Regions from separate parts of the Bradyrhizobium sp. CB1717 genome, predicted to be linked through region 4. Evidence: predicted binding sites of a transcription regulator. Region 4 holds the regulator's gene; each other region holds the start of a gene.
The links. Region 4 encodes PhoB, which activates phosphate uptake and scavenging genes when phosphate is short. Its sites were predicted from a motif close to TGTCATNNANCTGTCAT; they were not measured.

Region 1 (7,853 bases), 4.0 Mb from region 4:
ACGGCCGAGATCACGCGATATCCCAGCGCCTCCACGCGCAGCGTGACGGAGGAGCGGACGAACGGATCGTCCTCGGCGATCAGAATCGTTTCGTGGCCGCGGGGTGCGGCTTCCTCGCGCGCCGCGATGTCGGCGAGCGACGTCTCGCCGCCGGCATGCGGCAGGTAGATGCGGACCGTCGTGCCGAGGCCCGGCTCGCTGTAGATCGAGACATGTCCGCCCGATTGCTTGGCGAAGCCATAGACCATGCTGAGGCCGAGGCCAGACCCCTTGCCGACCTCCTTGGTGGTGAAGAACGGCTCGAAGGCGCGCTCGATGACGTCAGGTGCCATGCCTTCGCCGTCATCGGTGACCGCGATCAGGGCGTAGCTGCCGGACTCCACCTCCGGATGCTGCATGCGATAGTGCTCGTCGATCGCCGTGAGCTCGGTGCTGAGGGTGAGATGCCCGCCCGATGGCATGGCGTCCTGCGCATTCAGCGCGAGGTTGAGCACGGCGGATTCGAGCTGGGCGCGGTCGGCGAAGGCCTGGATGGAGCCGGAGCCGAACGCCGTCCTGATCTCGATGTTCTCGCGCAAGGTGCGCTTGAGCAACTTGTGCATGGAGGTCAGGAGCTCGCGGCACTCGATCGCGCGGGGTTGCAGCAATTGGCGCCGGCTGAACGCCAGCAGCCGTTGCGTCAGCTCCGCACCGCGTTCGCCCGACTGGCAGATGTCGTCGGCGAAGCGGCGGAGGTCAGGACGCTCGCGGAGCTGCTCGCTCAGGAGTTCCGCGTTGCCGATGATGACGGTGAGCAGATTGTTGAAGTCATGGGCGATGCCGCCGGAGAGCTGGCCGACCGTCTCCATCTTCTGCGCCTGCTGCAGCTGCTGCTCGGTCAGCTTGCGCCGGGTCAGGTCGTGAACGATGCCGACATGGATCAGCTCGCCGTCCTGCCACGCCTGGCCCACCGACAGGTTCATCGGAAAACTCGATCCGTCCTTGCGCAGGCCGACGGCCTCCCCTGTTGCGAAACGCTGCGCGCGATCGGTGGATGAGGGCCTCTCCTTGGACATCAGCATGCCGATGTCGCGATTCATGACCTCGTCGGCGCGATAGCCGAACAGGCGTTCACAGGCGGGATTGAACAGGAGAATGCGGGCCTGCGCGTCGAACAGGATGACGCCGTCGACCGCGGTGTCGACCACGGCGGTGAGGCGCGTCATGCTCTCGCGCAGCGCGCGCTGGGTTTCGCTGACCTGGCCGAGCAGCTGCGCCGCGTCCCGATTCTTGGTCTCCTCCTCCTCAAGCGCGGCCCGGACCTGCCGGAGCTCGAACGGCGAGGGGATGGTCAGGATCTTCGGCAGCAGCGGCCAGAGCGCTCCCGCGGTGACGACCGACGCCACGGCGGTGAGCGCCTTGACGATGCCCTCGATGCCGTAGACCGGCACCCAGAGCGTGTAGATCGACAGCACATGCGTCAGGCCACTGGCCATGATGAAGACGGCGAACGCCCAGAACACCCATCCGAACTTGAGGTCGCGCCGCTTGGTGACGAGGATCGCAAGCGCGAACGGGATCGAGAAATAGGCCAGCGCAATGCAGGCGTCCGAGACCACATGCAGCCATATCAGCTCGGGTTCCCAGAGCAGGCAGATGCCGTGCGGGGAGAACATCGAGGAGTCGAGGAGACGTTCGAAATAGGCCCACATGATCGGGTTCCCGAGAGGATTTCGGGCCGAGGCTGGCCCGCAACATGGCGTTGTGGACGAATCCACGGGCCAACCTCTCATTCATCGGAATCGATGCCAAGGCCGGGCGATGCCGAGGTCATATTTTCGCGGAATGTGCACGATTGCGGGAAGACGGGCAGTCCGGGGCCGCCCTCCACCTGATTTGCTCGCCCATGGCCCGGCTTGCTGGCACGTCGGGGGCGCGCTAGGACAGGGCATGGCCGTGTCCTTCTCAAACGAACGTATCCGGCGATGACGACGCCCGTTGCGCTCACCATTGCCGGCTCGGATTCCAGCGGCGGCGCCGGCATCCAGGCGGATCTGAAGACCTTTGCCGCGCTCGGCGTCTACGGCGCCTCCGTGATCTCGGCGCTGACGGCGCAGAACACGCGTGGCGTCACCGGCATTCACGCCGTGCCGGCCGAGTTCGTCGCCGCGCAGATCGATGCGGTGTTCTCCGATCTCGACATCGGCGCGGTGAAGATCGGCATGGTCGGCCAGGCCGACAGCATCGATGCGATCGCGGCCGCGCTGTCGCGCTGGCAGCCGCGCCACATCGTCCTCGATCCCGTGATGGTGGCGACCTCGGGCGACCGCCTGCTGGCGTCCGAAGCCGTCGACGCCTTGCGCACGAGACTGATGCCGCTGGCCTCGGTGATCACGCCGAACCTGCCGGAGGCCGCGGCTCTTCTCGGCGAGCACATTGCGGCGAGCGAGGCCGAGATCGAAGCCCAGGGGCGCCGGCTGCTGGCGCTCGGCTGCCGTGCGGTCCTGATCAAGGGCGGGCACGGCGAGGGCGCCGAGAGCATCGACTATCTCGTCACGTCCGGACACACGACCGCGCTTGCCGCGCCCCGCGTCGCCACCAAGAACACCCATGGCACCGGCTGCTCGCTGTCGTCGGCGGTCGCTGCGGGGCTCGCCAAAGGTGAGGATCTCGAGGGCGCCGTACGCAACGCAAAGACCTGGATCAGCGCCGCGATCGCAGCCGCCGACCGCTTCAGCGTCGGCCACGGCCATGGGCCGATCCATCATTTCCACAAATTTTACTGACGGCGCGCGTCCGCGCGGCGCGGTTGCTCCCCCGTTAACCAATAAGGCCATGCGGTTCCGCGGTTTTGCGGGCACCGCTGCGGCGCCATGTCGCCTGATTGTCGCATGCGACTGATATTCGCGGGGTGGGCGAGGCAAGGCGTGATTCGTATTTGAAGGTGCCTCAAGGGTTCAATCGGTCATCCCCCTGTCACGGGACATTGTTACAGGCTGGCGCATGGGAAGTTACGATGTGAGTGACGAGAGCCCGGAGCGGCGCTTTCGCACGTTGTTCATCTCCGACGTTCATCTCGGAGCCCGCGGTTCTCAAGCCGACCTTCTGCTCGACTTCCTGCGCTACCATGATGCCGACACGATCTACCTCGTCGGCGACATCGTCGACGGCTGGGCGCTGAAATCGAGCTGGCACTGGCCGCAGTCCCATAACGACCTTGTCCAGAAGCTTTTGCGCAAGGCGCGCAAGGGCGCCAAGATCATCTACATTCCCGGCAATCACGACGAGTTTCTGCGCAACTATTACGGCACGCATTTCGGCGGCATCGACGTGGTCGAGAACACCGTCCACACCGGCGTGGACGGCAAGCGCTATCTCGTCATCCACGGCGACATCTTCGACCTCGTGGTGCAGAACGCGCGCTGGCTCGCCCATCTCGGCGACAAGGCCTACGACTTCGCGATCCAGATGAATCGCTTCGTCAACTTCTTCCGGCGCATGTTCGGCGTGCCCTATTGGTCGCTGTCGCAATGGGCCAAACAGAAGGTCAAGAACGCCGTCAACTATATCGGCGCGTTCGAGCAGGCGCTGGCGGCCGAAGCGCGGCGCCACGACGCCGACGGCGTGATCTGCGGCCACATCCACTACGCCGTGATCCGCGACGAGGCCGGCATTCGCTACATGAATTGCGGCGACTGGGTCGAGAGCTGCACGGCCCTGGTCGAGCACGACGACGGCCATTTCGAGATCATCACCTGGGCGGATCAGTTGCAGAAGCCGGCAGAAGTCCCGCAGGTCGCAGCCAGAGCTGCTTAACAAGGGCCACTTGATGCGCATCCTGGTCGCGACCGACGCCTGGCACCCGCAAGTCAACGGTGTGGTTCGGACGCTGACCAAGCTGGCTGATGCCGCCAAAGGGCTTCGCGTTGAAGGTCTTGGCGTTGAAGGTCTTGGCGTCGAGTTCACGTTCCTGACGCCGCAATCGTTCCGCACCTTCGCGATGCCGAGCTATCGCGACGTGCGCCTCGCGATGCCGCGTCCGGCGCGAATCGCCAAGCTGATCGAGGAGGCGCGCCCCGACAGCATCCATATCGCGACCGAGGGGCCGATCGGCCTGATGGTCCGCCGCTATTGCCGCCAGCGCAAGCTGCCGTTCACGACCAGCTTCCACACTCGCTTTCCCGAATATGTCCGCGCCCGCGTGCCGGTGCCGGGGTCGCTGATCTGGCGGGCGCTGCGCCGCTTCCATGCGCCCAGCCGCGCCGTGATGGCGGCGACGCCGGCGCTTGCCCGCGAACTGACCGAGCGCGGCTTCGACAATGTCGTGCTGTGGCCGCGCGGCGTCGACACCGGCCTGTTCCATCCCCGCGCCGTCGATCTCTGTCTGCCGGCGCCGGTGTTCCTGTCGGTCGGCCGCGTCGCGGTGGAGAAGAACCTCGAGGCCTTCCTCGATCTCGATCTGCCTGGCACCAAGGTGATTGTCGGCGACGGCCCGGCGCGCGCCGCGCTCGAAGAGGCCTATCCCGATGCGATCTTCCTCGGTGAGAAGCACGGCGAGGAACTGGCCGATATCTATGCCGCCGCCGACGTGTTCGTGTTCCCCAGCAAGACCGACACGTTCGGCCTGGTCCTTCTGGAGGCGCTCGCCAGCGGCCTGCCGGTCGCGGCCTTCCCGGTGAAGGGCCCCCGCGATGTCATCGGCGATGCGCCGGTCGGCGCGCTCGATCACGATCTGCGCAATGCCTGCTTCGCCGCGCTCGGCGTCTGCCGGCAGGACTGCGTCGAATTCGCCGCCAACTACACCTGGGAGGCCTCGGCGCGGGTCTTCATCGACAGCATCCAGGCGGTCGGGGCGGTGCTATCAGGCAGGAATGGGGCGGAGCCGGTTAGTTTCGTAGCCTGAAAACCAGGGCTCATCGCGCGGAGGTGTCTTGCCCGGGCCTCATCGGCCACGATAACATTCCGCCATGACCGAACAGCTCCTTCCGGTCGGCCCCGCCGACATCGATGCCGCAGCGCGCGTGATTGCGCCCTACGCCATCCGCACCCCGCTGTTGTCCTTTCCCGTGCTCAACGAGCGCGTCGGTGCCAAGGTGTTCCTGAAGCCGGAGATGCTCCAGCGCACCGGCTCCTTCAAGTTCCGCGGTGCCTTCAACAAGGTGTTCTCGATCCCGCAGGACAAGCGCGCCGGCGGCGTCGTTGCGTTCTCCTCCGGCAACCACGCCCAGGGCGTGGCGGCGGCAGCCAAGATCCTCGACATGCAGGCGACCATCGTGATGCCGGCGGATGCGCCGCTGTCGAAGCGCGAGCGCACCAAATCCTACGGCGCCGAGGTCGTGCTTTACGATCGCGACAAGGACGATCGCGAGGCGATCTCGCGCGGCATCGCCGAGAAGCGCGGCGCCACACTTGTAAAACCCTATGACGATCCCTTCGTGATCGCCGGGCAGGGCACTGCCGGCCGCGAGATCGCGGAAGACATGGCAACGCTCGGTCTTGCCCCCGACATCGTGGTGGCGCCGGCCTCAGGTGGCGGCCTGATCGCGGGCGTGGCGACGGCCGTGAAGGCGCGCTATCCGCAAGCCGAGATCGTGGTGGCCGAGCCCGAGGCGTTCGACGATCACGGCATCTCGCTGACCGCAGGTCATCGCGAGCCGCATCCGCCGGCCGGCCGCACCATTTGCGACGCGCTGATGGCCTTGATGCCGGGCGAGATGACGTTCGCGATCAACAGCAAGCTGCTCGCGCGTGGCGTCACGGCGTCGGACAAGGAAGTCGGTGCGGCCGTGGCGTTCGCCTATCGTGAGCTGAAGCTGGTGGTCGAGCCGGGCGGGGCGGTCGGTCTTGCCGCACTGCTTGCCGGACGCCTCGACGTCGCCGGCAAGAATGTCGTTATCGTGCTCTCCGGCGGCAACGTCGACGCGGATCTGTTCGCGAAGCTGGTGGCCTGAGAGCGTCTTTCCTGCAGCCATCGAGAAGCCCGCTTTGGCCGGCCTCAAGATGAGGACGGAGCGCGCCGCAGCAGCGCGAGCGCACAGTTTCGCCCGTCTGTTCGTGCGAGGTGCGGCGGCATTTTCTGCTGCCATCAAATGAAGAGGCGCGACCAGTCCGCTTCTAAGCGCCGACGCAGCGATTGAGGCGCGGGTGCCATGTGCCGGTAGCGCAAGCGGGTTGGGCGACGCAGAGATGAAGCCGTGGGTGCAATGTCGCTCCCTCGCCACAAGTTGGCTTTGCGACGCAGGCATGTAGCCGTGGATGCATCGTGTAGCCGGCTGCGCAGGTTTGCGCGTGCGCGCTGAACGCGACCAACGACGTTATCAACGTCGCTGCTGGAAGAACAACGATACGCAATTTCGACATCGCGTGATCTCCGTTTCGCTGAAACTGCCCTCATCAGTCTCCGTCCAATCGCGAACTTCCCGTTGATATAGATCAACATGGAATGCACACTCAGGTTGCGTAGGCGCTGGTCGCGAAGCAGAAAATTTTATCGATCCAACGACGAACCGAGCGGTGGTCGTCGGAGGAGTCCTGCGCTCCGGTCGTTCCGAAGCGATGAACTGAGCCGCAGTCCAGCTGACCATATGTACTCCCCGACACGAAGAAGGGGCAGAGCGTTTCCGCTCTGCCCCTTTGTCGTGTGTGCGCTGCCCGTGCGATCAGTGCATGAAGCCGCGGTGGTTGTTGCCGCCGCCCGTGCTCGGGGCCTGGTTCATCGACTGGCGGAAGTTGTTGTTGCTGTTGACCATGCGGTTCGGCGTCGTGTTGAGCTGCGGACGGTTGGTCTGCACGTTGTTCTGGACCTGCACCTTGTTCACCGGATTGTTGTTGAGCTTCACGATGCCGGTGTTGCCGTTGTTGACGCGGATCGGGTTGTTCTGCGTCTGAACAGGCTTCACGTCGACGGTCGAGCCGCCCTTGCCGACATTGACCGGCATGCTGACGATCTTGCCCGGATTGCCGTTGGCGTTGCCGCCGTTCGGCTTGGTGTTGGTCACGGGCAGCGTCACGATCTTGCCGGTACCGCCAGCGTTGTTGGTCGGCGCAGGCAGGGTGACGATCTTGCCCGGGGTCTGCGACGGCGTGCCGTTCGGCTGGTTGTTGCCGACCGGCAGGCTCCCGACCTGGCCGCCATTGCCGAGCTTGCCGATGACGTTGCCATCGACCGGCTTCTGCACGACGGGCAGGTTGCCATTGACCTGCGCGCCGCCATTGCCCTGCTGCATCAGCGGCATGTATTTGGGCTGGCCGAGATTGCCGATCTTGAAGGTCGGGGCAATGTTCTGCGGGGCGAGAAACTTCGTCGCCTGCATCAGCGGGATCAGTTTCGGCTGCGCTGCGAGCTTCAGTGCGGACACGGCATAGGGACTGTTGCCGTAGCTGTCGTAGAAGGTCTGATAGCCGAGCGGCGAGTTCACGAGCACCGCCTTGTGCCAGGCCTGCGAGATCAGCAGGTTCGAGAGCAGCCAGCGGATGTGGTCGCACAGCGGGTCGTGCGGATACATCCGGATGAACTCCTGATAGTACTCCGGCCGGCCCTCGGACACGACATAGTCATAGGCTTGGCGGGTCGAGCGGCTCGGCAAATTGGAGGCCATCTGCACGACGGGCGCATTCACCGGCACGCGGTTGGCGGCGACCGCGGTGTCGCCGAAGAAGGTGAAGTCGCTGGTGAGCGAGGAGCTCTCCCAGGGGATCTGCGCGCCGCTGGTGGTCTGGTTCACCTGGAGGCGTACGCGCTTGAAGAGCTGCTCGATCGGTACATTGGGTTCGCGCGCGACGTTCAGGAAGGCTTGCGTGTACGGGCTGTGGCCGCCCGTGCCGTCGAGCGCTTCGGCGCCCGGCGCGGTCGAATAGCCGACGATCGAGCCGTT
Region 2 (7,853 bases), 2.8 Mb from region 4:
GACGGCTTCCGTTATACCCGGATCGGCAATCCAACCAACGCCGTGCTGGAGAAGCGCGTCGCAGCTCTTGAAGGAGGCATCGAGGCACTCAGCGTCGCCTGTGGGCAGGCCGCGGTGAACTATGCGGTCGTCAACATCGCCGAGATGGGCTCCAATATCGTTTCGGTTCCGCAGCTCTACGGCACCACACATACGCTGTTCGCGCATATCCTGCCGAGGCAGGGCATTGCTGTCCGCTTTTCGGAAGACGACCGGCCGGAAAGCGTCGAAGGGCTGATCAACGACGACACACGGGCAGTGTTCTGTGAGAGCGTCGGAAATCCGGCCGGAAACGTCTGCGACATCCAGGGGATGGCTGAGGTCGCGCACCGGCACGGCGTTCCACTGATCGTCGACAACACCGTGCCGACACCGATCCTTCTCAGGCCGATCGAGTACGGCGCTGACGTCGTTGTGGAGTCTCTTACGAAATTCATGGGCGGGCATGGCACGACGCTCGGTGGAATTATCATCGACAGCGGCAGGTTCCCCTGGACGGAGCATCGTCGACGCTTCCCGATGATGAACGAACCGGAGAAATCGTACCACGGCCTGGTCTTCACCGAGCGCTACGGCGCCGCTGCCTACATCGCGCGTTGCCGCGCCGTTTCCCAGAGAACCACGGGTGCGGTGCTGGGGCCGATGAACGCATTCCTGCTGCTCCAGGGCATCGAGACCGTCGCGCTCCGGATCGAGCGCCACGTCGAGAATGGCGCAAAGGTCGCGCGATTCTTGCGCAACGACGGCCGTGTCGGGTGGGTAAATTATGCGGGCTTTCCTGACAGCCCTTATTTCGCGCTGACGCAGAAATATCTGGATGGTCGAGCGTGTTCGCTGCTGACTTTTGGTGTCGCCGGAGGCTTCGAGGCGGGCAAGCGATTCTACGACAGGCTGAAGCTGTGTAAGCGGCTCGTCAACATAGGCGATGCGAAAACGCTGGCCTGCCACCCCGCATCGACAACGCACCGGCAAATGTCCGTCGAAGAGCAGGAGAAGGCCGGCGTGCGACCCGAGATGATCAGGCTGAGCGTCGGAATTGAGCACATCGACGACATCCTTGCGGATCTCGATCAGGCGCTCTGCGCCGCGAATGTTTCGGCAACCGTGAAGGCATTCGGATGACTGTCCTAATCGATATAGATTCGCACGAGCACCACCTCTTCTCCAGGGCACCGAGCGGCGCCTATGCGAAGGAGCCCTCGGGAAGCCGGGGAGATTGTCTCGACATCGGGCTCATCAATAACATGTCGGATGCCGCCCTGATGTCGACCGAGCGCCAGCTGTTCGACCTGCTCGATGCGGCCGCGGGACGAGTTTGCGTCAGGCTGCACTTCTATACGATGGAGTCGACTCCCCGTTCCGAATGGGGGCGCGACTACGTGCGTCGATACTACCGTGGCATCGGCGATCTGCTGAACAGGAGCCTGGATGGAGTGATCGTGACAGGCGCCGAACCCAGGGCCGCCAGCCTGACAGACGAACCATATTGGACCACCTTCGCCGAGATCGCCGATTGGGCGAGGGAGAATACCGTGTCGTCGGTGTTTTCCTGCCTGGCTGTTCATGGAGCCGTTCTGCACCTGGACGGCGTTGCGCGCCACAAGCTGCCTGCCAAATGCTTCGGTGTCTTCGCTCAAACAAAGACGAGACGTCATCCCTTGATGCAGGATGTACCGAGAACCTTCCGAATACCGCACGCCCGGTGGAACGAGGTGCAGGAGGAGGATCTCACGGACTGCGGATACTCGGTTCTCAGCTGGTCGGCGGACGCTGGAGCCGACTGCTTCGTCAAGCAGCAGAGGAACAGTCTTTTTGTCCATTTCCAGGGCCACCCGGAATATGAGACCCAGAGCCTGCTGGGTGAATATCGAAGAGACATGGGGCGTTTCCTCCGGGGGGATAACGAAGTCTGTCCGACGATACCGAGGGGCTATCTGAATGAGGGCGCGGAAAAGATGCTGATCGCCTTCCGGCAGCAGGCCCTTTCCGACAGAAACCCGGAACTATTTGCCGATTTTCCGGCCGATCAGCTGGCGAAGGACCTTAGCAACGCCTGGCGCCTTCCGGCCCAGCGGATATACCGCAACTGGTTACGCTACATTGTGTTGCAGCGAGCCCGACGTTTACACTCGGTGCGAGAAGCAGCTCTCGCTGCGGCCCCAATTCCGCCGCATCGCCGCGGACGCAAGTTGGTTGCCGCTCCATCCGCTCGTCTGGCGCGCTCGCCAAACCCGGCGACCACAAGGCGGCTCGGATACAAGGAGTGAGAGCTCAGACGATGGTCCGATGCCGTGAGATAGGAGTAGCCGATCTCGACGCCGTCGCCGATCTTCTGACAAAGTGCTTTCCAATACGATCGCGGGATTACTGGATCGATGGACTGAGGCGCTTGTCAGTGCGCGAGACGCCCGACGCTTCCCGCGCTTTGGCTATATGCTCGAGCATGACCAGGCGCCCGTCGGTGCCGATGCGGGTCGGTCGCATCAGGCAGCCGGTGATGCAATTGATCTATTGCGCCGATCTGGCCGACTATGTCGTTTGCGCCGGCGCCATGGGACGCTTCCTGGTTCGACGCGGCTGGATGTCGATTGCTCTCGATGCCAATGGCCCTGTGACCGGCCTCGTCGGCATCTACAGGGAGCCGATCGGCCGGAAGTACTTCAAGGGTCCGCATTGCCCCCGGCTTGCCGATCTGTCTGACTCGGAGCTGGTGATCTACGGGCCGTGACTTCGTCGTTCCAGGATTGTTCCAACCGTGAGTCGGGTGGTTTAGAAGTCCCAGATCTTGCAGTTCGTGCGCCGTCGCGGGTGAGTCATGCAGGATGACCAGTGCTCAAAAGCGAGCGCCGCGCTGTTTGTGCTCTTCCGGCTTGCAAAGCGATCGGTGACATATTCGTGTCAAGGAACCTTCGTAGGCTGGGGACTTCTTGTGGCATCCAGGCAAGTTCGGGACGGTCGTCATTCGCCTCTCGCGATGCTGATGGCTTGCCGGAGCAATTGATCGGTGTCACGTCGCGTGCCGTATCTGGCTGTGTGTTTGATGTTTGCCGCCCTTGCAGCCGAAGCGGAGCCAAAAGGCGCAATAATCGGGTCGCCGCGCGCGAACTCGGAAATGACCGCGCCGTTGTCGTTCGACATTCCGGCCCAGCCGCTTGTCTCCGCACTCGATCGATACGGCGATGCGACTGGTCGCGAGGTCCTCTACAATCCGGCGCTTGCGCAAGGCCGCATCTCAGAAGCCGTCAAAGGCAGCTTTGAGCCGGAGACGGCGCTACAGCTGCTGCTTGCGGGAACCGGTCTTGCCGCCCGCTTCCTGAAGGACAATTCGTTCGTTCTGGTCCCGGCTCCCGAAGCCGCCGGACCGCCGGAAGGCAGTGCCGCCGCTCTCGCGCACCAATATTATGGTGTCGTTCAGGCGAGGTTGCGTGATGCACTGTGCCGGACCAGCGGGGCGCGGCCGGGAAGCTATCGCATCGCGGCCCTGGTCTGGATCGCGCCATCGGGGACCGTCTCCAGGTTCGAACGACTTGGATCGGCCGGCACGGTCGAGCTGGACCGCGGCATCGACACCGCGCTTCGGCATTTCAGCGTGGGTGCCCCGGTGCCCCCAGGCTTTGCGCAGCCGGTCTTGATCGTGGTCCTGCCGCAGGCTTCGGGCGTCACAATGAGTTGCGGCGCGGCCGCCCTACCGCAGGCGGCCGGAGGCGTGCGGTGACCGAAGCCTCCGTGGCGATGCTGCGCCGCCTGCTGCTCGACCGATATGACGATCTCAAGCGGGGTTTGACGCGGCGCCTGGGCTCGTCCGAAATGGCCGGCGATGTCCTGCACGACACCTGGCTGCGCCTGGCCCGCACGGACACGACGATTGGAACCTTGCACAATCCGGTCAGCTACCTGCTGCGCATGCTGTTCAACGTGGCACATGACCATCGTCGCGCGGAAAAGCGCCATTTGACGAAGGTCGATATCGAGCATCTGCTCGAGGTCGCCGATGAGACGCCTGGTCCCGCCGAAGTCGCGGAGGCGCGGTCGGATCTGGACGCGATGGCCATCATCCTGGCCGAGCTGCCGCCTCGCCGGCGCACCATCCTGCTCGCGGCAAGGGTCGACAACATGGCGCGGCAGGAGATTGCGGACCGGCTTGGCGTATCCTTGCGCCTCGTCTCGAAGGAGCTGCAGCTCGCCCATGAATATTGTCTGGCGCGGCAAAGGCAAATGAAAGAGACGGAATGCACGCCGGACCAGGGAAATTCGTCATTGAATCGAGACCCGTCGCCGCGCGGTGATCACGACCATGACCAGGCTGAATGACTCCATGACTCAAGGACAGGTGCATAAGCTCGACCTGTTGCAGCGCGAGGCGATCGCGTGGGTCCAGCGCATCGATTCCGGACATGCGACGTCTGCCGATGCCGAGACGTTGCGGCGATGGTGTGCGGCGAGCCCGGAGCATGCGGCGGCCTTCGCCGCGGCGAGCGGAGTATGGCGCGATATCCGCCGCGCCGGCGCGAGCATTCCGCGCAGCCAGTTCGAGGCGTTGCCGGTCCGGCAGACGTCACGCCCGGTACTCGACCGCCGCCTCGTTCTGGGTGGCGGGTTGGCTGCCGCCGCGGCGGCCTGTGTCGCCGTCGTCAATCCGCCACTGGGCCTGTGGCCGTCCCTCCGCGAACTGAATGCCGACTACAGGACAGCCATTGGCGAACAGCGGCAGATCAGGCCGGCGGAGAACGTCGCGGTGCGGTTGAATACGCAGACCAGCATTGCGGTCCACCCCGCCGACGGGGAGGGCGATCGTCTGGAGCTCCTTGCGGGGCAGGCGCTGTTCGAAACGGTCGAGAGCGTTCGTCCGCTCGTCGTATTGGCCGCAGACGGGCGCTCGATCGGCCGCCATGCACGTTTCGATGTGCGTTGCATGAACGGTCCGGCGGGTCCGGTAGTGAGCGTCGCCTGCTTCGATGGCGAGGTGCGCATCGAGCGCAACGACAATTCTGCCGTCATCGGCCCGGCGCAGAGCGTGCGTTACGATGCCGGCGGGCTCGGTCGGGTTGCCGCGATCGACGCAGAGGCGGAATCCGCCTGGCAGCGGGGAATTGTGCTATTCCGGGCAACCCCGCTCGCGGATGTGGTGGAAGAGGTCAATCGTTATCGCGCCGGCCGGATTCTTCTTGTCAATCCGAGCCTCGCGCAAAGGCCGGTCAGTGGCCGCTTCCGCATCGACCAGATGGATGAAATCCTCGTGCGTCTCGAGCAGGCCTTCGATGTCAAGGCCCGCAAGCTCCCGGGCGGCCTGGTTCTGTTGGGCTGACGTCCGCTGACAAGAAACTTTCACACAGAAACCGTGCGCGTTCGCCTACAGGCTTCCGTCTTAGAGCTAGATCGTCATCGCAGGGGATGACGAGGCACGACCCTTCACTGGGTTTAGCCGTGCTGCCAGAAGGAATGCCGTCTTGTCCCACCGCACCGTCCGTTTTCGCCCGTTCCGGTCCGTCAGACACGCGATGTTCCTCAGCGGCGCCAGTGTGGCCGCGTTGCTGGTGGGGGCGGCTGCGGCCGATGCGCGCAACCTGGGCAGCGGCAGCGCGAGCCCGGTGGCAAATGTCGCCGTGACGACCAACGCTGCGGGGCAGGCAGGGGCGATCGCATCGGCACAGGCGATGAGCCGCATTAATGCTTCGCTTCGAGCGATGCGCGACGTACAGGCGGCAGCGAGAGCCGGCGCGCTGATCGGCCCGAACAATCTCGGCCTGGACAAGAATCATCCCGGCCGTCTGCTTCCGAATGTGCCGAACGGACTTGCCCCCGGAGGCCTCAATCCGACCAGCAATCCCACCGCGGTGATCGACGGGCAGCCGGCCTGGACCGGCGCCGCGCAGCCGACCCAATCGACCGGCTCGAATGGCCGGGTCCAGGTCGAGGTCGTGCAGAACCAGCAGAAGGCGATCCTGACCTGGAACAAGTTCAACGTCGGACGCGAGACCGACTTGTATTTCAACCAGTCCGCCGGAGGTGGCGGCGCCGCCAACTGGATCGCGCTCAACCGAGTGCTCGACCCGAGCCTCGTCCCCAGCCAGATCCTCGGCACCATCAGGAGCGAGGGACAGGTCTACATCATCAACAGGAACGGCATCATCTTCGGCGGCTCCAGCCAGGTCGATGTCGGCACGCTCGTGGCCTCGTCCCTCGCTTTGTCGAACGCGCAGTTCCTGGCCGGGATCAATACTTCGATTGCGCTCACCAACGACATTCACTTGCCGACGTTCGGCGAATACAATCCACGGCTGGCCAATTCGCAAAAGCCGGCCACCGATCCAAGCCAGCCCACGCGGTTCACTCCGGATGGCGTGCCGGGCGACGTCACCATCCAGACCGGAGCTCAGATCAGCGCGAAGACCGGCGGCAAGGCGATGCTATTCGCGCCGATCGTTGCGAACGCCGGCCAGATCAGCGTCCCCGACGGCCAGATCATCATGGCCGCCGGCGAACAGGTCTATCTCAGGACCAATCCGGGCGACACGCGCGGTGTGGACGTCGCGGTGACCGCCCCGATGCCCTGGCTGTTCAACTACAATCATCTGATGGGGGCGATCGCCGGCTGGGAGCTCTACACGGAGAAGCCGTGGGGCGAGAGCGTTCGCGACATCCTGCTTCCCGAGATGTACGCGCGCGCGGCTTCGGTCGGCTACAAGGTCGTGAACACCGGCGTGGTTCAGTCCGATCGCGGCAACATCACCGCGATGGGTCGCGAGATCTTCCAGGGCGGCGTGATGCTGGCGGCAACCGCGCTCAACAACCGCGAAGGATCGATTCGGCTGGATGCCTACAGCAATGGCATGATGGCATCGAGCGGCAGCCTGGATGCCCAGCTCGTGTATTGGAAGACGGGCGACCTGCATCTGTTACCGGGCAGCGTCACCGCCGTCCTGCCTGATGCCACCGACACGAGCGAGATCGAGGAGACGGCGAAGGCCACACGCTACAAGCCGGGGCGCGTCGAATTGCGCGGCAACCTGATCGATATCGGGGCGCAGGCCAACATCCTCGTCCCCGCCGGCACGATCAGCATCGTGGCCAGCACCTCGCCCGCGCCCACCGAGGAGCCCATCAACAACGAGCAGCCGATCCGTGACGGCAGCCGGATCTATATCGGCGAGGACGCCTATGTCAGCGCTGCCGGCGTGCAGGATGTCCTGGTCCCCATGTCGCGGAGATTCGTGCAGGCCGAATTGCGCATCAACGAGCTGCGCGATTCTCCGCTGCTGCGGAATTCCTGGCTGCGGGGGCAGAAGATCACGGTCGATCGCAGCGCCAGCGGCGTTTTCACCGATGGTCCGATGGCCGGCGTGAGCTGGGGAGGCGCCGCGGGCAAATGGATCGGGACGCCGCTGGGCGACGTCTCGGCCTGGATCGGCAACAGCAAGACAAATCTCGCCGAACTGTCGACCATTGGCGGCAACATCACGCTCAAATCGGCCGGTTCGATCATCACCCGACAGGGCTCGTTGCTCGATGTCTCCGGCGGGTCGTTCCGCTATCAGGACGGAATGGTCAGCTCGACCAAGCTGCTCGGCGCCGATGGCAGAATTTATGATATCGCCTCGGCAACGCCGGACAGGATCTATGTCGGGTTCGCCGGCGGGTTCACGCGTACACACGGCAACTGGGGCAAATCGGAGTCCTGGAGCACGCCATGGTCGGCGAGCCACTTCGAACGTGGCTTCACCGAGGGACGTGACGCCGGCGCCATCCAGTTCTACGCCATGGAAGGTGTTGTGCTGGAAGGCGGCTACTGGGGCGGCGTGATCGTCGGCGAGCGT
Region 3 (7,853 bases), 4.0 Mb from region 4:
AGATGGCGAAGCCCGCCATGAAGACGCGCTTGGCGCCGATCCGGTCGCCGAGCGCGCCCGATGTCAGGATGAAGGCTGCAAAGGCGATGGTGTAGGCGCTGACCACCCATTGCAGCTCGGCCACCCCGCCGCCGAGCGTCTTGCCCATCGCATCGAGCGCGGTGTTGACGATGGTGACGTCGAGCTGCACCACGCCATAGCCGAGGCTCATCGCGGCCAGCGTCAGCAAGGTCGCAAGACGCGAGCCGGCACGCTGCGCGCGGGCCGCGTCGTCGAAGGATTCATATTTGATGGTGTTAGCTCGCATGCTGCACCTCGATTGCAGCCCCATGCGAAAACATACGCTTGCGCCGCGCCATCATGTTTCGATTATGGTCGAAACATCATCGCGCGATGAATCGTAGTCCTTCAGTAACAAACGACGAAGCGCCACGCCCTGCTCGCGGTGCAAGTCCCGTGCGCGCGCAAGCATGGGAACAGGGCGAGATTGTCTCTGTTGACCCTTTCATGTTCCCCTCTAGGCGATGAACCTCATGGCAAGAGTTGGCAACTCCTCAATTCCGTCTGGCGCACGATCAGAGTTCGGCAAGACCGCAACCATCTTTGTTGTCGGATGCCTGATCGGCGCCCTGTTCGCCGGCAGCACCATCGCAACCCCGCTCTACGTCATCTACAAGCAGCAGTTCGGCTTCTCCCAGATCACCCTGACGCTGATCTATGCCGTCTACGTCGTCGGCAATCTGACCGCATTGCTGGTGTTCGGCCGGATGTCGGACCAAGTCGGGCGGCGGCGCACGGCGGTCATTGCCATCGGCATCGCCATCACGGGCGCATTGGTCTTCCTGCTCGCACACGGTGTCGCCTCCCTTTACGTCGCACGGGTGCTGAGCGGCCTCGCCATCGGGATCGGCGCCGGAACCGGCACTGCCTGGCTCGCCGAACTGATCGCCGAACAGGACCGTTCCCGCGCCACCGTGATCGCGACGATCGCGAATTTCACCGGTCTTGGTCTCGGCGCGTTGATCGCCGGCCTGCTTGCCGAATATGTCGCGCTTCCGCTGCGAACGCCGTTCATCGCCTATCTCGCGGTGCTGGTCGTTGTCTCGATCCTCCTCGCCTTCGCGCGCGAGACCGTCGATCGGCCGCTGGCCGCGTTCGCGCAGCTGTCGATCCGGCCGCGTGCCGGCGTTCCGTCGTCGATCCGGCCGCGCTTCGTGGCGCCCGCGGTGACAGGCTTCGGCGCGATGGCCCTCGTCGCCTTTTTCGCCGCGCTGGCACCGAGCGTGCTCGCCAACGAGCTTCATGTCACCAGCCATGCCGTCGCCGGCGCGATCTTCCTCGAGCTGGCAGCCGCTGTGGCGCTGGTCATCGCGCTGACGCGCTCACTCTCCAGCCGCACCGCCATGCTGTGGTCGCTCGGCCTGATGTTGCCGAGCCTTGCCCTGCTCGTGACGGCACAATTCGTGGGTTCGCTCGCAGTCATGATCGCCTCGACCGCGACCTGCGGCGTGGCGGCGGGCCTCGGCTATCGCGGCAGCCTGCAGGTGGTGAACCAGATCGCGCCGGATGGTCGCCGTGCCGAGGTGGTCTCGGCCTATTTCATCTGCTGCTTTCTCGGAAACGCGCTTCCGGTGATCGGGATTGGCGTGCTCTCGAGCCTGACCAGCCTGACCGTGGCGAGCCTGGTGTTTGCCGTGACCATTGCGGCCTTCGCGGTGATTGCCCTGATGTTCGGACTGAAATACAAGGCCGGGCCGGCGGCGCCGCAAGACGAATAAGGGAGACGCCGCACGGCTGCACGGCGTCTCCAGACGAGACTGGGTCGCTAGCTCGCCGCGCGCAGATTCACCTTGCTCTCGGCTAGCGCCGTCAGCTTCTTGTCGGTCGCCTTCTCCTCCTCCAGCGTCTTGGCCAGCACGGTGGCACAGTCGTTGCGGCCGAGCTGCTTGGCCCAGGCGATCAGGCTGCCGTAGCGTACGATTTCGTAATGTTCGGCGGCCTGCGCCGCATTGATCAGCGCGGCGTCGAGCACCGCCTTGTCGGCGACTTCGCCGGCGGTCTCATCGGCCTCCTCGATGATGCCGTCGATGGCCGGGCAGTCGACCGCCTTCACGGCAACGCCGTGCATCCTGAACACTTCCTCGAGCCGCGTGACATGTTGCTTGGTTTCTTCGAGGTGCGTCAAAAAGCCCTGTTTCAGCTGCGGATCGGTGGCCTTGCTGGCCATTTTCGGCAGCGCCTTGGTGAGCTGCTGCTCGGCATAGTAGATGTCCTGGAGCTGGTGCACGAACAGGTCGTTCATGGTCTTGATGTCCTTTGTGAACAGTCCCATCGTTCCAATCCTCTCGGGTTTCGGGAACACGTAGACGCCGGCCTGCACGAAAAGCCGCTTATTCCGCCATGTTCGGTTACTGATGGGCCGCTAACGAGAGCCCGGCATCGACGTTCCATAAAAGCCAGCATCGCTTGAGCTGGAACAATGCAGGCGGCAGCACGATATGAAATCGTGCCGGCATGTGAACGTACGATCCGGGCCTATCTGCCGACTCATGTGCTTAACGCGCGCCCGATGTGAACCGCATATGACAAAAGTAGTCGGTCTGGCGCAGAACCTATCCTTGTCAAGGGCTGCACAAGTCACTGTTTTTGCCTTAAATGAGCTGGATCATATCCAGCGATCGACACTGCCTTCGGCAACGATCGCGCCCGACTGGCCAATGCCCGGCCGGGTCGGTCTTGCCCCCCGCCGGGAGGATGAATGCACGGACTGCTGACCGCGCTGAAACGCGGCTTCAAGAGATGGATTGGCTGGCGACGGCTCGGAATTGCCGCGAGCGTGTTCATCATCGCCTTCGCCATCACAACGCTGGTGCGGACCCTCAAGGGCATCGATACCGGCGTGATCCTGACCGCGTTAACCGAGATTCCCCGCGGCAGCATCGGGCTGGCGGCGATCTGCGTCTTCTTCGCGTTCTGTACGCTGACCTTCTACGACTTTTTTGCACTGCGAACGATCGGCAAGAAGCACGTTCCCTATCGCATCGCAGCGCTCTCCAGCTTCACGTCCTATTCGATCGGCCACAACATCGGCGCCACGGTTTTTACCGGCGGTGCGATCCGCTTCCGGATCTATTCGGACTATGGGCTGAACGCGATCGACGTCGCGAAAATCTGCTTCCTGTCGGGCCTGACCTTCTGGCTCGGTAACATCTTCGTGCTCTCGATCGGCATGGCCATCCATCCGGATGCCGCGTCCTCGATGGATCAGCTCCCCTCGTCGCTCAACCGGTTGATCGCGCTCGGCGGCCTCGCCTCGATCGGCGCCTATCTGGTCTGGCTCTGCATGGGCGAGAAGCGGCGCGAGCTCGGGCAGAAGGGCTGGAAGGTGGTGCTGCCCTCGGCGCCCCTGACGCTGGTGCAGATCCTGATCGGCGTGGTCGATCTCGGCTTCTGCGCCACGGCGATGTACCTGCTGATGCCGGCCAATCCGCCGATCGACTTCCTCTCGCTCGCCGTGGTGTTCATCTTGGCGACGCTGCTCGGCTTCGCCAGCCACGCGCCCGGCTCGATCGGCGTGTTCGACGCCGCCATGCTGGTGGCACTGCCCGAATTCGGCCGCGAGCAGCTCCTGGCGACGCTGCTGGTGTTCCGTCTGCTCTATTTCGTGATCCCGTTCGGCCTCGCCATCTCCATCATGGGCACGCGCGAGCTCTGGATGAACGTGGTCGAGCCTTGGCAGGAGCGACGGCGGCTGGCGGAGGCCTGCGCCCAGGCCAATCTGCCCAAGCAGGTGGCGCCGATGGAGCGCGAACGGCTGCTGCGGCAGGCCAATAAACGGTAGGCTGCGATCTGGAGCCGGAAGGCTTGCGGGCGGGGAGGCAATCCCCTCTTATTTCCGCCTCAACTTTGCCGTTGAAAACGCGGGCCATGATCCCTGTATCCCTTCGCACCCTCTCCGCAAGCGTCCTGCTGCTTGCCGGAATTCTGGCCGCTTTGCCGCTTCCGCGCGCAGCGGCGCAGGACGCCGGCGCCATGCAGGTTTCCTGGGAGGTGCGCAACCGCTTCCGCCTGTTCCGCGAGGAGCGCGACTTCCTGCTCCATGTCGAGAATGCGCGTAACCGCAGCATTCTGGCCGCCGAGCAGTCGCTGGAGCTGCAGAGCGAGGGTCGTGGCTGGGCCCGCAACATGGTCAACCGGCTCTGCGTCGACCTGCAGGGCCGGGTCAACCAGCCCTGCACCCGCGACAACGTCAAAGAGAACTACATCACGCCGATCGACCATCCCGTGACCGTGCGCCTCGTCGGCGCGGTGCCGGTCGGGGCCACCTGTGCCTGGTCGTTCGACGACGGCGACGGACCGCAGGCCTCGACCTTCGACTGCGCCGAGCCGGTCAATCTGCGCGTCCGCTACGGCAAGCAGACGGTTGCGACCGTCGACGTCTCAGCCGGCTCCGACCCGACCCAGCGCGTCCAGACCGAGATCCAGGTGCGCGACGTCTTCGTCGCCGGCTTAGGGGACAGCATCGCCTCGGGCGAAGGCAATCCGGACCGCCCATTGGCGCTGTCGGACGAAGGTTTCTGCTTCCGCTCCTATCTCGGCACCGCCGGTGCGCAGTACTACCGGCCGAGCCGCCACGGCTACAAGGGCGGGCGCGCCTGCGAGGCGCCGGACACACTCGCCAACTGGCAGCACTACAGCGCGCTGTGGTTCAATGCACCCTGCCACCGCTCGCTCTACAGCTACCAGGCCCGCACCGCGCTGGCGCTCGCGGTGCGCTATACCCACATCGCCGTGACCTATCTGCCGCTTGCCTGCACCGGCGCCAGCATCGGCGACGGGCTCCTGGGCTCGCAGCGTGCCCGCGAATGTCCGCCCGGCAAGACCGGCGTCTGCAACACCAGCGTGAACGCGCAGGTCGCCGAGCTGCGCGAAGCGCTCACCGCGGCAAAGAAGCGCCAGCCGGACCGCACGCTCGATCTCGTGCTGCTGTCGGTCGGCGCCAACGACGTCTATTTCTCCGGCCTCGTCGCCGACGTCATCGTCGACACGGCGACCGAGCGCGCGCTGTTCCGCCGCTCCGGCGTGATGGCGAGCGTCGACGATTCCCGCGACGCGCTGTCGCGCGAGCTGCCACAGAATTTCGTCAAGCTGCGCGAAGCGCTGAAGCCGCTGGTCGGCGGCGACCTCTCGCACGTGGTCTATGTGTCCTACGCCAATCCGGCGCTCGCCGACGGCGGCGTGCCCTGCCGCGGCGGCCGCGCCGGCTTCGACATCCATCCGTCCTTCAACGCCGATCCGCAGCGCCTCGCCCGCGTCTCGACCTTCGTCGACACGGAATTTCTGCCGCAACTGAAGGGGCTGGCCACCTGCACGCGCGGTGCACTGTGCCGCGATCCCGAAGCCGACCGCATGACCTTCGTCGACGCGCATCAGGCCGCGTTCGCCGATCACGGCTTCTGCGCCCATTCCGGCAACGATCCCGAATTCGACCGCAGCTGCTTTGCCGAGAACGGCCAGAGCTTCAACCCCGATATCGTGAGCGCGGCGAGCCAGCCGATGCTGTGCGGCCGCGGCGCCTCGGAGTACCGCGCCTATCTCCCGCGCGCGCGCTGGATCCGCGACGCCAATGACAGCTATTTCGCCGCGATGACCTATCCGCAAGGCTTGCCGGCCGCGAGCCAGCCGACCGACATCCACGATGCGACCTGGGGCGTGCTCTCCGCCGTCTATGGCGGCGCCGTGCATCCAAGCGCCGAAGGCCACGCCGCAATGGCGGATGCGGCATTGCCCGCGGCAAGCGCAGTGCTCGGCCTCGATGCCGTGCCGCCCGGCGTGACGCGCGGACTGCTCGCACCGCTGCTGCCGAGCGCAAGGCAGTAGAAGTGAAGCAAGCTCTCTCCTCGCCGTCATTGCGAGGAGCTCTTGCGACGAAGCAATCCAGACTGTTTCCGCGGATACATTTCTGGATTGCTTCGCTGCGCTCGCAATGACGAGCTTGGGGTTTGCACTTTCCACACTCTCGGTGTCATCGCCCGACTTGATCGGGCGATCCAGTACGCCGTGACGGTCGTGCTGAATCGAGAAGCCGCGGCGTACTGGATTCCCCGCCTTCGCGGGGAATGACAGCGGAATGTGTGGCAATCGTCTTCGCCATCCCCCCGTAACGTTCCCCCAACCTGCCGTTCCATCAATCCAAAAACGGCATCGATCGATACTGCCTTGAACTTGGACACCTTGCCGCACGCGCCTCTAGGACTCGCCTTGAGGAAACATTCGAGTTCTAAGGAGGCGCGTGATGAGCGCAGTGGTGTCCGCAGCGGACGTGAGAAGATCTCGCGTCAGGCTGCTCATCGTGACCATGTTGTTCCTGGTCACCACCGTGAATTATGCCGATCGCGCCACGCTCTCGATCGCCGGCCCCGCGCTCTCGAAAGAGCTGCATCTCGATCCCGTCGCCATGGGCTGGATCTTCTCGGCCTTCGGCTGGTCCTATGTCGTAGCGCAGGTGCCGGGCGGCTGGCTGCTCGACCGCTACGGCTCGCGCCTCGTCTATGCCTTCAGCATCATCATCTGGTCGCTGTTCACGCTGATGCAGGGCTGGGTCGGCTTCCTCAGCGCCGGCGCTGCCATCGTCGTGCTGTTCGCGCTCCGCCTCCTTGTCGGCGTCGCGGAAGCACCGTCCTTCCCCGCCAACGCCCGCATCGTCGCCGCCTGGTTTCCCGGCAACGAGCGCGGCACCGCATCGGCATTCTTCAATTCCGGGCAGTATTTCGCCACCGTGATCTTCGCGCCGCTGATGGGCTGGATCGCGCACACCTATGGCTGGCGCTTCGTGTTCTTCGTGATGGGCGCGCTCGGTGTCGTCATGGGCCTCGTCTGGCTCAAGACCATCTACGGCCCGAAGGAGCATCCCTCGATCAACGAGGCGGAGTTCGACTACATCAAGGAAGGCGGCGCGCTGGTCGATCTCGACGCGCCCAAGGACGATCAGCTGCGCGAGCGTGCGCCCGAGGCCGGCTCCGGCTGGGACCACATCCGCCAGCTGCTCTCCAACCGGATGATGCTCGGCGTCTATCTCGGCCAGTACTGCATCAACACGCTGACCTATTTCTTCCTGACCTGGTTTCCGGTCTACCTCGTCAAGGAACGCGGCCTGTCGATCCTGCAGGCCGGCTTCGTCGCGACGCTGCCCGCCCTGTGCGGCTTCATCGGCGGCGTGCTCGGCGGCATCATCTCGGATGCGATCCTGCGCCGGACCGGCTCGCTGACGATGGCGCGCAAGATCCCGATCGTCGGCGGCATGCTGCTGTCGATGTCGATCATCGCCTGCAACTATGTCGACGGACAGGCGATGGTGGTCGGCTTCATGGCGCTCGCCTTCTTCGGCAAGGGTATCGGCGCGCTCGGTTGGGCGGTCGTCTCCGACACCTCGCCGAAGGAAGCCGGCGGCGTCTCCGGCGGCCTGTTCAACACCTTCGGCAACCTCTCCTCGATCACCACCCCTATCGTGATCGGCTACATCCTGGCGGCGACCGGCTCGTTCAACGGCGCGCTGGTGTTCGTCGGCCTCAACGCGCTGGTGGCCGCCTTCGCCTATCTCGTCATCGTCGGAAAGATCGAGCGGGTGACGCTCAAACGTTCCTCCTGAGGGCTCCCATGGGAGCTTGACCAGGCAACTCAACGGCGGCTTCACGGCCGCCGTCTTTGTTTTGGGGATGATCGATGCTAGAAGTGCCGGGGAAACGCCTTATCCATCTAAGGCATGTATCGATGTTCGACCTCAACCAGCTCCGCTGTTTCGTCACGGTGGCGGAGGAATTGCATTTCGGCCGCGCCGCCGCGCGGCTGAACAT
Region 4 (7,853 bases):
TCATCACCGACGCCACCGGCCGCCAGCAGGAGGTCAAGGGCGAGGGCGTGGTCGGCGAGCAGCCGACGCTCGCCCCCGGCGAGCGGTTCGAATACACCTCCGGCGTGCCACTCACGACCGCCTCCGGCTTCATGACCGGCCGCTACCAGATGGTCAGCGAAACCGGCGAGCGCTTCGAGATCGACGTGCCGACGTTCTCGCTGGACAGCCCGGACAATAAGCGGGTGTTGAACTAGCGCGGTGCCGTAGGGTGGGCAAAGCGAAGCGTGCCCACCAATCACCATTGCAATTGCGCAGGGGGTGGTGGGCACGGCGCGTTGCGCCTTTGCCCACCCCACGATGTCCGAGCGCTCGGCAAGCTGCCTCCCCATGGTCATCGCGAGCGGAGCGAAGCAATCCAGGGTCTTTCCGCCGAGGGTTTCTGGATTGCTTCGCTGCGCCCGCAATGACGGAGGATGGACTTACGCGTCCTCCACGCCCGCCTCGTGCGGCGTGAACTGATACACCGAGCTGCAGAACTCGCAGGTGACGACGACCTTGTCGTCCTTGACCATCGCGGCGCGGTCGTCGTGCGAGAAGCTCTTCAGCATGGACGCGACTGCGTCGCGCGAGCAGGAGCATTGCGCCTTCAGGGACAGCGGATTGAACACGCGCACGCCGCGCTCGTGAAAGAGGCGATAGAGCAGCCGCTCGCCGGAGAGTTCGGGATCGATCAGTTCGACGTCCTCGACGGTTTCGATCAGCGAGCGCGCCTCGACCCAGGCGTCGTCTTCCGCGACGCTGTGCACCTCGGCGCCGTCGGGTGCATCGCCGGGATGCAGATCCGCCTGCCGCGCGCGCTCCGGCGCCTTCGGCAAAAACTGCATCAGCATGCCGCCGGCGCGCCAGCGATGCTTGCCGCCGTCGCTACTGCGCCACTCCTCGCCGACCGCAAGCCGCACCTTGGTCGGAATCTGCTCGGAGCGGAGGAAATATTCGTGGGCGGCGTCTTCCAGGCTGCCGCCGTCGAGTGCGACCAGGCCCTGGTAGCGGCTCATGTCGGGGCCCTGGTCGATGGTCATGGCGAGATGGCCGCGGCCGAGCAGCGTGCCGGAATCCTTCGCCGCACCGAGGCGCGAGGCGTCGTAGCGCGCATAGGCGCGCAGATGATCCGGTGCCTTGTAGTCGACGACCAGGAACGACACCGGACCATCGGTCTGGGCCTGCAGGATGAAGCGGCCCTCGAATTTCAGCGCCGAGCCGAGCAGCGTCGCCAGCACGATGGCCTCGCCGAGCAGCTTGCCGACGGGCGCGGGATAATCGTGCTTGGTCAGGATGTCGTCGAGCGCAGGGCCAAGCCGCACCAGGCGACCGCGCACATCGAGCGCGTCGACCTCGTAGGGCAGCACGGCGTCGTCGACCGGAACGGCGGATGGCGCGCGAACCGGGCCTTCAGGCCCGGTTTTCATGTCAGGGGATTGAAAAACCATGGCGCTTTATCTGGGGTCGGAGAGCGGGGAATGGAAGGGGGTGTGTTCCGGCGATGGGATGGCATGCAAGCGAGTACAAACTCAGTGTCGTCCTGGCGAAAGCCAGGACCCATTACCCCAAGCGGGAGTTGGGGCGCGAGATGACAATTGCCAACCTTCGCCAAACCACGGCCGGTGGTAATGGGTCCTGGCTTTCGCCAGGACGAGGATCCAATTTTACGCGACTGCGCCGCTACTTCACCGCGTCGAAGCACCAGGCCAAAATGCCCTTCTGCGCGTGCAGGCGGTTTTCGGCCTCGTCGAACACGACCGATTGCGGGCCGTCGATCACCTCGTCGGTGACCTCCTCGCCGCGATGGGCCGGCAGGCAGTGCATGAACAGCGCGTCGGGCTTCGCCAGCGACATCAGCTTCGAATTGACCTGGTAGGGCTTGAGCACGTTGTGGCGGCGCTCACCCTCCTTGTCGCCCATCGACACCCAGGTATCCGTGACGACGCAATCGGCGCCCTTCACGGCGGCTTCGGGATCGGTGCCGAGCACGATCGGAGCGCCTGTTGCCTTGATCCAGTCGCGCATCGCCTTCTTCGGCGCGAGTTCCGGGGGCGTTGCGACATTGAGCTGAAATTTGAAGCGCTCGGCGGCGTGGGCCCAGGACGCCAGCACGTTGTTGTCATCGCCGGTCCAGGCCACCGTCCGGCCCTCGATCGGGCCGCGATGCTCCTGATAGGTGAGGAGGTCCGCCATCACCTGGCAGGGATGCGAGCGCCGCGTCAGGCCGTTGATGACGGGCACGGTCGCATTCGCGGCAAGCTCCAGCAGCGCATCATGGTTGAGGATGCGGATCATGATGGCGTCGACATAGCGCGACAGCACGCGCGCGGTGTCGGCGATGGTCTCGCCGCGGCCGAGCTGCATCTCGGCGCCGGTGAGCATGATGGGCTCGCCGCCAAGCTGACGCATGGCGACGTCGAACGAGACGCGGGTGCGCGTCGAGGGACGCTCGAAGATCATCGCCAGCGTCTTGCCTTCGAGCGGCTTCACCGGCTGATGCGCCTTCTGCTTCGCCTTCATGGCGGAGGAGGCGTCGAGCATGCTCTTGAGCTCCGACAACGGCAGCTCGTTGATATCCAGGAAGTGCTTCGGCGACCTGCTCATCAGCTTGCCGCCCGCTTGGTCTGGCTGGACGAGATCGCAGCGCAGGCGCGCTCTAACCGCGTGACGCTGTCCTCGATCTCGGCTTCGGTGACGATCAAGGGCGGCAGGAAGCGCACGACATTGTCGCCGGCGCCGACCGTCAGCAGTTTTTCATTGCGCAAGGCCGCAACGAGATCGCCCGAGGGCACCACAGCCTTGATGCCGATCAAGAGGCCCTCGCCACGCACTTCGCTGACGACGTCAGGGTGACGGTCGATCACGGAGGCGAGCTTCTGCTTGAGCAGCAGCGACATCTTTTGGACGTGGTCGAAGAAGCCGGGCTTGAGCATGACGTCGAGCACGGCATTGGCAGCCGAGATCGCCAGCGGATTGCCGCCGAAGGTCGAGCCGTGCGAGCCGGGGCCCATGCCGGCTGCCGCCTCCGCGGTGGCCAGCACCGCGCCGATCGGGAAGCCGCCGCCGAGCGCCTTGGCGAGCGACATCACATCAGGTGTAACGCCGGTGCGCCGATGGGCGAAGAGATCGCCGGTGCGGCCCATGCCGGTCTGCACCTCGTCGAAGGCGAGCAGCAGTCCCTTCTCGTCGCAGAGCTGACGCAACGCCTTGAGGAAAGCGGGCGTCGACGAACGTACGCCGCCCTCACCCTGGATCGGCTCGACCAGGATGCCGGCGGTCTGCGGACCGATCGCCTTCTTCACGGCTTCGATGTCACCGTGCGGGACCTGGTCGAAACCGTCCATCGGCGGACCGAACCCTTCGAGATATTTTGCAGATCCCGTCGCAGCCAGCGTCGCCAACGTGCGGCCATGGAAGGCGCCCTCGAAGGTGATGATGCGGTAGCGCTCCGGATGACCCTTGGAGAAGTGATGATGGCGGACCAGCTTGATCACGCCTTCCAGCGCCTCGGCGCCGGAATTGCAGAAGAACACGAAGTCCGCGAAGCTTTCCTGGCACAGACGTGCGGCGAGTTTCTCGCCGTCCGGGCTCTGGAACAGGTTCGACATGTGCCAGAGCTTGGTCGCCTGCTCCTGCAGCGCCTTGACCAGCGCGGGATGGGCGTGGCCAAGCGCGTTCACCGCGACGCCCGAGGTGAAATCGAGATAGCGCTCGCCATTGGTCGCGATCAGCCAGCAGCCTTCGCCGCGCTCGAAACCGAGGTCGGCCCTGGCGAAAACGGGGAGCAAATGCGGCGCGGCGCTGTTAGTCATGACGATCACTTGATGTTGCGGACGGCCTCAACGCGCTCACGCAGCGCACCATTGACCGGCCCGGAAAACGAAACGTGCCGCCTTTTAAGGGCGGCACGTGACACTATCTTATGCCGGGTAGAACGGGTGTCAATGCCGCCCGAAAGCCCCGCGAAACGCTGAATCCGTAGTCTTGCGGTGCCGGATTTGCGGGGTTTTTGCCACGGAACATGTGGAAGCGAGTCGGCTGACTCTTGCGCGTGAGTCACGCCATATTGTAGCGTTTGGCTTGTCAGATACGACATCTCGTGCAGCAGTTCTGATCCTCTAAGTCCTCATGTACCGGCGTAAACGTTCGGGCGTTCTGGTTACGCCCGGCGAGCCTTAAGGGATTCTGGCGGCACGGGTTTTTCGAGGCTTAGGCATTCGCCGCAAGGCGCCAGGACGGCAGCCGCACGGCGAGGGAAAGGGTGCAATGACGGTTTTGACCTGGTCCGACGATCGCGTCGAGCAGCTGAAAAAGCTCTGGGAGGCCGGATTGTCGGCCAGCCAGATCGCAGCCGAGCTCGGCAACGTGACCCGTAATGCCGTGATCGGCAAGGTGCACAGGCTCGGCCTGTCCGGCCGCGCCAAGAGCCCCTCATCGGCAGCTCCCCGGCCGCGCAAGGCGCGTCCGGCTCAGCACATGATGCGGGTCAGCCGCCCCATCGCACGCGGCAACACCGCGCTGGCACAGGCCTTCGAGGTCGAAGTCGAGGCGGAGCCTGTGACCTACGACAACGTGGTGCCGATGAGCCAGCGGCTGTCGCTGCTCGAATTGAACGAGGCGACCTGCCACTGGCCGGTCGGCGATCCCTCGAGCCCGGATTTCTTCTTTTGCGGCGGCAAGGCGCTGTCGGGCCTGCCCTACTGCGCCCAGCACTCGCGCGTGGCGTATCAGCCGGCGGCGGACCGCCGTCGCGCGCCGGCCAAGCCGGGCACGCGGTGAGCTTGTTCTGAGATCAAGAAGCAGCCGTCACACGATGACGGCTCAACACACTCCGCTGTCGTCCCGGCGAAGGCCGGGACCCATAACCACCGAATGCGGTTTGGCGAAGACTCTCTGTGACGCGGCTGCGCCGCGCAACTTGCACCGCGCTTCATCGATAGATCACGCGGTATGGGTCCCGGCCCCCGTGCGCAATTGCGCACTCGGCCGGGACGACACCCATGCTGCGGCAATAGCCCCCAAACCAGCTTACGTCTGCTCGGCCTTCGCAAAGCGATCGTCGAGCGCATAGCCGGCGCCGCGGACGGTGCGGATCGGGTCCTGCTCGCGACCGAGATTGAGCAGCTTGCGCAGGCGGCCGATATGGACGTCGACGGTGCGCTCGTCGATGTAGATGTCGCGGCCCCAGACGCTGTCGAGCAACTGCTCACGCGAGAACACGCGGCCGGGATGCTCCAGGAAGAACTCCAGCAGGCGATATTCGGTCGGGCCGAGATCGATCGGCCGGCCCGAGCGCGCGACGCGGCGCTTGTCGCGATCAAGCTCGATGTCGCCATAGGCGAGCACGGTGGCGAGCCGCTCAGGGCTCGCGCGCCGCAGGAGGCCCTTCACGCGCGCCAGCAGCTCCGGCACCGAGAACGGCTTGACGATGTAGTCGTCGGCGCCGGTCGCAAGCCCGCGCACCCGCTCGCTCTCCTCGCCGCGCGCGGTGAGCATGATGATGGGAAGCTGCTTGGTCTCGGGACGGGTCCGCAGCCGCCGGCACAGCTCGATGCCCGAGAGGCCCGGCAGCATCCAGTCGAGCACGATCAGGTCGGGGATGTGCTCCTTGAGGCGGGTGTCGGCATCGTCGCCGCGCATCACCGTCTCGACGTCATAGCCGTCGCCTTCGAGGTTGTAGCGGAGAAGCTCGGTGAGAGCTTCCTCGTCCTCAACCACCATAATGCGTGCGCCCATGGTGTCGTCGCTCCTTAAGTCTTCAGGTATTCGGGACCGTCGTGGCGAAGGTCGTCATGTCGCCCTTCGGCCGCTTGTCGGTGATGGCCTGGCCCTCGATCATGTAGAACACGGTCTCGGCGATGTTGGTGGCGTGATCGCCGATCCGCTCGATGTTCTTGGCGCAGAACATCAGATGGATGCAGAACGAGATGTTGCGCGGATCCTCCATCATGTAGGTGAGGAGCTCGCGGAACAGCGAGGTGCAGATGGCGTCGACTTCCTCGTCGCCCTTCCACACCGCCATCGCAGCCGGCAGATCGTGCGCGGCATAGGCGTCCAGCACCGACTTGACCTGCTGCTGCACGAGGTCGGTCATGTGCTCCAGGCCGCGGAACAGTTTGAGCGGATGGAAGTCGGCATCGAGCGCGGCGACGCGCTTTCCCATGTTCTTGGCGAGGTCGCCGATGCGCTCGAGATCGGTCGCAACGCGCATGGCGCCGACGATCTCGCGCAGATCCACCGCCATCGGCTGGCGGCGGGCGATGGTGAGCACGGCGCGCTCCTCGATCTTCTTCTGCAGCGCGTCGAGCTCGGCGTCGATGGTGACGACGCGCTGGCCGAGCGCGACGTCGCGGCGGATCAGCGCATCGACGGAATCGACGATCATGCGCTCGGCGATGCCGCCCATCTCGGCGACCAGGCGGGTGAGCTCCTGGAGGTCGGTGTCGAAAGCCTTTGCGGTATGTTCAGAACCCATGTCCCGTCTCCTCAGCCGAACCGGCCGGTGATGTAATCCTGCGTGCGCCGATCGGTCGGCGACGTGAAGATCTTGCTGGTGTCGTCGAACTCGATCAGCTCGCCGAGATACATGAAAGCGGTCTTGTCGGAGACGCGCGCCGCCTGCTGCATGTTGTGGGTGACGATCGCGATCGTGTAGTTCTCGGACAGTTCCTGGATCAGCTCCTCGACCTTGGCGGTCGAGATCGGATCGAGCGCCGAGCAGGGCTCGTCGAACAAAATCACTTCAGGCCGCACCGCGACGGTGCGGGCGATGCAGAGGCGCTGCTGCTGGCCGCCGGAGAGCGACAGGCCCGAGGCGTTGAGCTTGTCCTTGACCTCGTTCCACAGCGCGCCGCCGCGCAGCGCCTTCTCGACCCGGTCGTCCATCTCGGACTTCGAGATCTTCTCATAGAGGCGGATGCCGAAGGCGATGTTCTCGTAGATCGTCATCGGGAACGGCGTCGGCTTCTGGAACACCATGCCGACGCGGGCGCGCAGCAGGTTCAGGTCCAGCTTCGGGTCGAGGATGTTGGTCTGGTCGAGCATCAGCTGACCGGTGACGCGCTGGCCCGGATAGAGGTCGTACATCCGGTTGAAGATGCGCAGCAGGGTCGACTTGCCGCAGCCCGACGGGCCGATGAACGCCGTGACGCGGTTGCTGCCGAGCGTCAGGTTGATGTTCTTCAGCGCGTGGTGCTCGCCGTAATAGAAGTTGAGGTTGCGCACCGTCACCTTGGCGGGCGCTTCCGGCAACGGCTGCGAGGCCAGATGGGCGTTGGAACTCACGGATACGGAAAGATCGGTCATTTTGCAGTCCTCTCGGCGCCGAGGATGCGCGCGCCAATGTTCAGGGCAAGCACGGTGATCGTGATCAGCAGCGCGCCGCTCCAGGCGAGCTGCTTCCAGTAGGCGTAGGGGCTCTGCACGAAGTTGTTGATGGTAACCGGCAGGTTCGCCATCGTCTTGTTCAGGCCGAGGCTGAAGAACTGGTTCGACAGCGCGGTGAAGAGCAGCGGCGCGGTCTCGCCGGCGACGCGGGCGGTGGCGAGCAGCACGCCGGTGATGAGACCCGATCGGGCCGCACGATAGGCGATGCGCTTGATCACCAGCGAGCGCGGCAGGCCGAGCGCGGAGGCGGCCTCGCGCAGCGCGTTCGGCACCAGCAGCAGCATGTCCTCGGTCGTGCGCAGCACCACCGGGATGACGATCACGGCTAGCGCAAGCGCGCCCGCAATCGCCGAGAAGCCGCGCATCGGCACCACCACCGCGCCGTAGATGAACAGGCCGATGATGATCGAGGGCGCCGAGAGCAGGATGTCGTTGATGAAGCGGAT

Region 1: the regulator PhoB is predicted to act here: its motif matches at 2,943-2,959, upstream of QA649_RS17305 (UDP-2,3-diacylglucosamine diphosphatase).
Region 2: the regulator PhoB is predicted to act here: its motif matches at 2,996-3,012, upstream of QA649_RS29170 (STN domain-containing protein).
Region 3: the regulator PhoB is predicted to act here: its motif matches at 2,572-2,588, upstream of QA649_RS17480 (YbhN family protein).

What each region holds. Positions count from the first base shown of each region.
Region 1 is NZ_CP121666.1:3,676,272-3,684,124, forward strand. Features, by position in the region: gene QA649_RS17295 (PAS domain-containing sensor histidine kinase) at 1-1,691, opposite strand, end outside; gene thiD (bifunctional hydroxymethylpyrimidine kinase/phosphomethylpyrimidine kinase) at 1,965-2,765, shown strand; gene QA649_RS17305 (UDP-2,3-diacylglucosamine diphosphatase) at 2,983-3,795, shown strand; gene QA649_RS17310 (glycosyltransferase family 1 protein) at 3,809-4,882, shown strand; gene QA649_RS17315 (threonine/serine dehydratase) at 4,947-5,930, shown strand; gene QA649_RS17320 (caspase family protein) at 6,639-7,853, opposite strand, start outside.
Region 2 is NZ_CP121666.1:6,177,868-6,185,720, reverse strand. Features, by position in the region: gene QA649_RS29185 (aminotransferase class V-fold PLP-dependent enzyme) at 1-1,161, shown strand, start outside; gene QA649_RS29180 (homoserine O-succinyltransferase) at 1,158-2,306, shown strand; partial or broken gene QA649_RS42980 (hypothetical protein) at 2,318-2,767, shown strand; gene QA649_RS29170 (STN domain-containing protein) at 3,152-3,754, shown strand; gene QA649_RS29165 (RNA polymerase sigma factor) at 3,751-4,350, shown strand; gene QA649_RS29160 (DUF4880 domain-containing protein) at 4,334-5,344, shown strand; gene QA649_RS29155 (filamentous haemagglutinin family protein) at 5,487-7,853, shown strand, end outside.
Region 3 is NZ_CP121666.1:3,718,742-3,726,594, reverse strand. Features, by position in the region: gene QA649_RS17495 (MFS transporter) at 1-307, opposite strand, end outside; gene QA649_RS17490 (MFS transporter) at 534-1,778, shown strand; gene QA649_RS17485 (ferritin-like domain-containing protein) at 1,826-2,332, opposite strand; gene QA649_RS17480 (YbhN family protein) at 2,759-3,841, shown strand; gene QA649_RS17475 (hypothetical protein) at 3,928-5,880, shown strand; gene QA649_RS17470 (MFS transporter) at 6,296-7,648, shown strand; gene QA649_RS17465 (LysR substrate-binding domain-containing protein) at 7,771-7,853, shown strand, end outside.
Region 4 is NZ_CP121666.1:8,932,391-8,940,243, forward strand. Features, by position in the region: gene apaG (Co2+/Mg2+ efflux protein ApaG) at 1-236, shown strand, start outside; gene QA649_RS41575 (Hsp33 family molecular chaperone) at 462-1,469, opposite strand; gene argF (ornithine carbamoyltransferase) at 1,702-2,625, opposite strand; gene QA649_RS41585 (aspartate aminotransferase family protein) at 2,625-3,833, opposite strand; gene QA649_RS41590 (GcrA family cell cycle regulator) at 4,288-4,800, shown strand; gene phoB (phosphate regulon transcriptional regulator PhoB) at 5,050-5,757, opposite strand; gene phoU (phosphate signaling complex protein PhoU) at 5,780-6,496, opposite strand; gene pstB (phosphate ABC transporter ATP-binding protein PstB) at 6,508-7,326, opposite strand; gene pstA (phosphate ABC transporter permease PstA) at 7,323-7,853, opposite strand, start outside.